DNA from 2 places in the Dyella jiangningensis genome. Region 1 is predicted to be linked to the other one. Evidence: riboswitches for the same ligand, from Rfam matches in the RefSeq annotation. Region 1 holds a riboswitch; the other holds the start of a gene.
What was found. A riboswitch is a leader RNA that binds a small molecule or an ion and turns the genes downstream of it on or off. The one in region 1 is predicted to bind cobalamin.
Positions count from the first base shown of each region.

Region 1 (3,253 bases):
CGTGCACGACGCGGCAGCAGGTTGCCTTCGTAGTTGACCGATTCGTCACGCGGATCCAGCCAGGTGCCCGTGCCCGTCACCTGCCAGCCGGCGACCTGCCCACTGACCACGCCTTCCGCACCGCGAATGCGTGCCTTGTCCACGTTGCCCGGCGCCTGCGTCGCGGCATCGTAGGTGATGAGGTCGGTGACGTTGTTGCGGAATGCGTTCAACGACCAGTAGCCCCAGCCGTAGCTGCCGCGCAGGCCCACTTCGACGTTTTTCGAACGCTCGGGCTTCAGGTCCGGATTGCCGTAATAGGGGTAGTAGAGATCGTTGAAGGTCGGCGCCTTGAACGCGGTGCCGTAGCTCGCCGTCAGGCGCAGCGTCCGGGTGAAGTCCCAACCCCACAAAAGGCTGCCCGTGTTCCTGCTGCCGAACTGGCTGTTGTCGTCATGGCGCACGCTGGCCTGGATCGACTGGCTACCGAAGGTCTGCTGCCACTGTGCGAACACGCCGCGGGTGGTGCGGCTGTCTACCGGAGACTGCGTGAACGGATTGATGTAGCCGGCCGTGCTGTCCACCTGGTCGCGCTGCCAATCAAAGCCCGTCGACAGCAGCCCGCCCCAGAAACCTACGTCCGCCTGCAGCGATCCGACGTCGCGATGCGTGTCGAAGCGGTCGACGTAGACGCCCTGGTAGAAGTCCTTGCTGAAGTCGCCACTGGTGCCAAGGCTGAGCGTCAGGGCCACGTTCTTGGCGGGACGATAATGCACGCGGCCGCCCAGCACCTGCATGGCGCTCTGGTCGGAGTCGGTATACGTGCCGTCGTAGTCGTTGTGGCCTTCGCTGCGGAACATGCGCAGGTCGGCATCCCACTGCTCGTCGAACCTGTAGCCGCCCTGCACGGTCAACGCATGGTTGCGGTAGCCGTCCTTGTCAGGCTGGTCGGCATAGCAGGCCGCGAACACTTCGGCGGCGCCGACGCGGCACGAATTGATGCCATGCGTCTGCTCATGCGAAGCCTCGATCGAATACCAGCCGTTGCCGCTCTTGCCGGCGAAACCCGCCGAACCAGCCAGGTGGCTGTAGCTGCCCACGCCCAGGCTGAAGGACGGCACGAAGGCGCCTTCGGGGCGGCGGGTGAAGATCTGGATCACGCCGCCGATCGCCTCCGAACCGTACAGGCTGGAGAACGGGCCGCGCACGATCTCGATGCGCTCGATCTGCTCGACCGGAATATCCTGCAGTGCTGCCGTACCCAGCGTGGCGGAGCCGATCTTGATACCGTCGATCATCACCAGCACATGGTCCGCCTCGGTGCCACGCATGAATATGCTGGTTGCCTTGCCCAGGCCGCCGTTGTTGGTGATTGACACGCCTGGCGTGCCCCGCAGCAGGTCCGCCACCGAGGACGGCTGCAGGCGCTCGATATCGGCGCGATCGATCACCGTCACCGCGGAAAGCGTCTGCTCCTGCGTCTGCGACGTGCGCGTGGCGGTCACCACGATACCGTTGAGATCGGTCGCGTCGTCGGCAAATGCCGGACCAAGAACAGAAAGAAGCGCCGTCGCCAGAATGGAACGACGGACCAATGAAAGATGGATGGCCAAAGCAATGCTCCTCAATCGCGCCTGCCCGCGCGAAGCACAAGGGATGAAAGGCAGGCGGAGGAGTGCGTGGCGGCCGTGCGGCTGCACGGCATCCATGACATGGCCCACCGCCTGTCTGGTCGTACCTCGAGGCCGGTCTCCGGGCTCGCGAACCTGGACGTCATGTCCTTGGGGAACGACGCCTTCCCATGCACATGGCACAGTGGCTTTCAGTCGTTCCTGCGATCACGGGGATCGCGGTTCGCCTACCGTTGCGGGGGCAGCTCCGGATTAGGCGCTCACGCGCCGCACCGGATTCCCGTTTCAACCACCGGCTTTACGCCGACGGTCACCTCAGGCGGGAGGGATGGTAGCAGAGGGATGGAGGGTGGGTGTGGTTTGGGCGAAATGGGATGGCCGGGCGAACTTGTGGTGTTGCTTGGGGGGATATCGGTGGTGTTTGGCTCGGTCTCTCTGGGGTTCGCCTATGGATGTTCGCCCGACACATCTCCTCTCCTTTGTAGGAGCGCACCCTGTGCGCGACAGCCGTTCGCGGTGGGCTGTATTTCTTCGGCTTTGCTAGTGCGCGACGTCCGGTTGCCATGCTTTCGCTAGATTGCCGCTTACGACGCAAAGCTAGTCCCTGAGGGACGCAGCGGGCGTTTCGATCTCCTGCCGGCGACGCACAGCTAGTCCCGTGGGAAGCTCGAGTCACTTTTCTTTTGCTGGCCCACGCACGCGTTCTTTGCGTGCGAACGGCGAAGCCAGCCCGCACGCGGGGAGGCGCCATGGATGGCGCCGGCTTTGAGGGGCGAGGAAGGGCGGAGGGCGCCAGCCCGAAGTCAAAGTCCCACGGGATTAGCTTCGCGTCAAAAGTAACCCAAAGAAAATGGCCTTCAGAGCCAAGGGCTCATAGCAGTACGTGGGATAGAAGCGTCGGATGACTGAGGCCAGTCGGGATAGGTTCGTTACTACCTCGAACGGAACGGCTACACCGCAACGCGCCATAGCGAAGAGGACTTAAAGCAGCTTCGTTGCGTCGTGAGGGAATCTTGGGCGCCACCACGCTTTTTCTCCCTCTCCCTCCGGGGAGAGGGCTGGGGTGAGGGGCGGGTGCTCGCGAGGGCGCTACCTACTCATGTAGGAGCGCACCCAGTGCGCGACCGCAGCGTGACGGTATACCTCATCTCGACATCCACAGACCGGGGCAACCCTGCCAATCCGCGGTCGCGCACTGGGTGCGCTCCTACAAAAAAAGAACGGCAGCGGTGTCGCGACATTACGCAGATAAAAAAAGCCCGCGCTGCAACCCAGCGCGGGCGTTTCACGACTCCATCAGCAATCAGGCGTCACTGCTTGCTGAAAACCAGATGGCCCTGCTCGGCACCCACCACCACGGTGCTGCCTGCCTCGAAGCGTCCCTCGAGAATTTCCTTCGCCAGTGGATTTTCCAGCTGCTGCTGGATCGCACGCTTCAGAGGACGCGCGCCATACACCGGATCGAAACCCACGTTGCCGAGCAGATCCAGCGCCTTGTCGCCGATGTCGAGCTTGAGCTGGCGTTCGGCCAGGCGCTTCTCCAGATACGCCAGCTGGATCTTCGCGATCGCGCGGATCTGCTTCTTCTCCAGCGGACGGAACACCACCAGCTCGTCGAGGCGGTTGATGAATTCCGGGCGGAA
Region 1 covers NZ_NFZS01000004.1:877,262-880,514, forward strand. The annotation lists gene btuB (TonB-dependent vitamin B12 receptor) at 1-1,592, opposite strand, end outside; cobalamin riboswitch at 1,706-1,943, opposite strand; gene clpB (ATP-dependent chaperone ClpB) at 2,921-3,253, opposite strand, start outside.

Region 2 (3,253 bases), on a different contig from region 1:
TCGCCAGTTCGTTCGACTGCGACAGCGCGTTGAAGTAGATCTCCTCGGCGATGCGCGTCGACAGCGCCAGCGCTTCGGCCGAATCGAACGGCAGGCGCAGCTTGAAGAACACGTCCTGCAGGCCCATCACGCCCAGGCCCACCGGACGCCACTTGTGGTTGGCGACCTTCGCGGTGTCGATCGGATAGAAGTTGAGATCGATCACGCGATCGAGCTGGCGAACGGCGGTACGCACCGTGGCGGCGAGCTTGTCGAAATCGAAGCGGCCGTCCACCACGTGGCGCGACAGGTTCACCGAGCCCAGGTTGCACACCGCCGTTTCCTGGGCGTTGGTGACTTCCAGGATCTCGGTGCACAGGTTCGACAGATGGATGACGTTTTCCGCCTTCGCGGTCTGGTTGCTGGTGGCGTTGCTGCGATCCTTGAAGGTCATCCAGCCGTTGCCGGTCTGCGCCAGCGTGCGCAGCATGCGCGCATACAGCTCGCGCGCCTTCACCTTCTTCACCGCAAGACCGGCAGCTTCCGCGTCGCGATACGCCTTGTCGAACGTCTCGCCCCAGCTGTCCACGAAGTGCGGCACCACCTTGGGATCGAACAGCGACCACTCGCCGTCCGTTTCCACGCGGCGCATGAATTCGTCGGGAATCCAGTTGGCGAGGTTGAGGTTGTGCGTGCGACGTGCGTCGTCACCGGTGTTGTCGCGCAGCTCAAGGAATTCCTCGATGTCGCCGTGCCACGGCTCCAGGTATACGCAGGCCGCGCCCTTGCGCTTGCCGCCCTGGTTCACGGCGGCGACCGAGGCGTCCAGCGTCTTCAGCCACGGCACCAGGCCGTTGGAGTGGCCGTTGGTGCCCTTGATCAGCGAACCGCGCGAACGCACGCGCGAATAGGCCAGGCCGATGCCGCCGGCGAACTTGCTGAGCTTGGCGACGTCGCCGTACTTTTCGTAGATCGATTCCAGCGAATCGGCCGGCGAGTCGAGCAGGAAGCACGAGCTCAACTGCTCGTGCGCGGTGCCCGAATTGAACAGCGTCGGCGAGCTGGCGATGTATTCCAGCGAGGACAGCAGGCGATACAGCTCCAGCGTCTCGCCGATCTCGTTGCCGCCCAGCGCGCAGGCGATGCGCATGAAGAAGTGCTGCGGCGTCTCGATCACCAAGCGCCGCTGCGGATGGCGCAGCAGGTAGCGGTCGTACACCGTGCGCAGGCCGAAGTATTCGAAGCGGCGCGTGGCCAGCGGATCGATCGCGTCGTTGAGCTTGCGCGCGTTGGCCGAGACGAAATCGCGCAGGCGGTCGTTGACGATGCCCAGTTCCGCGCCGCGCGCGATCGACTGCGAGAAGCTCTGGATCTCCTGGCCGCTCACTTCCTTGTCGATGTATGCGCCCAGCAGGCGCGCGGCGAGCTGGCCGTATTCGGGTTCTTCCGCGGTGAGCGCGGCGGCGGTGCGGATGGACAGCTCGTCCAGTTCCTGCGTGGTGGCGCCGTCGTACAGGCCGCCGATGGTCTTGAGCGCCACGCGCAGCGGATCGACCGCATGCAGGCCTTCGCTGCTGCGGGTCACGGCGCGGACGATCTTGTTCACGTCCACCGTTTCCTGGCGGCCGTTGCGCTTGGTCACGCGCATCTGGCCCGGGTTGTGCGGTGGGGTCAGCGCGAACGGGGTATCCGTGCGCGGTGCCTCGGCCACGACGCTGTCAGTGGGGAAAGCGGGGGCGTCGGCGCGCTCGTCTTCACGTTCGCGGCCGGTGGTATCGATAGGTTGCATGGCGACTTCGCTCCAAGCTTGGTCAATCAACCGCCTGCTCCCGCGCGCAGGGCTGAAAGGAAAGGAGCAGTGGAACTTCACGGACGGCCGAGCGGCAGGGCAGCGCCCCGCGCATCGACGCGCTTCCCCGCGGAAGCCGCCACTACTCACCGTGGTGCATTGGCCACGGCTGTCGGCAGGTCTTCGGACTCACGGACGAGGGTCTTGCGACCCGGCCTACTCGCTCCCGCTTCCCAGCCGCTGAGGGCCAGTGCGTTGTTGGCTTTCGTTTCCGTTTACCGCTGCGGGGCAGTCCCGGATTTCCACCGGATTCCCTATTAAGCCAGTCCGACATCAAGTCTGAGAGTGGCACCGACGGGGCACAACATATCGGGCCGACAGGGGCGGGTCAACCCAATAACTTGTGGATGGGGCGTGGATAACTGGAAAAAGACGAGGCGGCCGCGCGGCTTATCGCACGCAAGGAATGTTGGGCAGGCGCTGCGCGGAACGGATGGGCCCGATGGCCCGGCGGTCATGCCCGGGGGCGGCGTTGCGGCAGGTTTCGCCGCCGGGCAAGCTGCCTGCTCGTCTTGCGGGGGAAGGGATGGGTCGATGGGGCATCCGCTGTTGCTCGTCCAATTGCTGGTGATCATCGTGGCTTCGCGGTTGATGGCCTGGCTGCTGCGCTGGCTGGGCCAACCGGCCGTCGTGGGAGAGATGCTGGCGGGGCTGGCGCTGGGTCCACTGTTGTTCGGGGCGCTGGCGCCGTCGTGGCAGGCGAGCCTGTTTCCTGCTGATAGCCTCGTCGCCCTGCAGAGCCTGAGCACGCTGGGCCTGGTGTTGTTCATGACGGTCATCGGCGCCGAGCTGCGCGTGCCGACGGGCAGCCGCCTGCTGCGGCCGGCGATGTGGATCGGCGGACTGGCCTTCGTGCTGCCGGCCTTGCTCGCCCTCGGGGTTTCACCCTGGCTGTTCCGCGGCTACGCACCTGCCGGCATGGCGTACGGGCCGTTTGCGATGTTCATCGCCACGGCGTGTGCGATCACGGCGCTGCCGGTGATGGCGCGCATCGTGAAGCAGCGTGGACTCTCCGACAGTCTTCCCGGCCGCCTGGGCATTGCCGCTGCCGCCGTGGTCGACGTGCTGGCCTGGGTGGCGCTGGCCCTGGTGGTGGCGTTGATCAGCGCGCACGGTGACTGGCTGCCGTTCTGGCGGACCGTCGGCGGGCTGGTGCTGCTGCTGGGCGCGGCCTGGTTGGTGTTGCGCCCGTCATGCGCGTGGCTGCTCGCGCGGCATGCGCCCGACGGTCATGCGAATGGCGTGGTGCTCGCGTTCCTGCCGGCCGGCGCGATCGGTTGCGCGGCGATCACCGAATGGCTGGGCCTGCATGCCGTGTTCGGCGCATTCCTGTTCGGCTTGTGCCTGCCACGCGACGACCGGCTGTTGCAGGGCCTGATCGAACGCGTGGAGCACGTCACCCTCGCGACGCTGGTGCCGGTGTTC
Region 2 covers NZ_NFZS01000001.1:337,823-341,075, forward strand. The annotation lists gene CA260_RS01440 (ribonucleoside-diphosphate reductase subunit alpha) at 1-1,768, opposite strand, end outside; cobalamin riboswitch at 1,926-2,139, opposite strand; gene CA260_RS01445 (cation:proton antiporter) at 2,363-3,253, shown strand, end outside.
Region 2: linked by a shared signal. The riboswitch ahead of CA260_RS01440 (ribonucleoside-diphosphate reductase subunit alpha) and the one ahead of btuB (TonB-dependent vitamin B12 receptor) in region 1 are both predicted to bind cobalamin.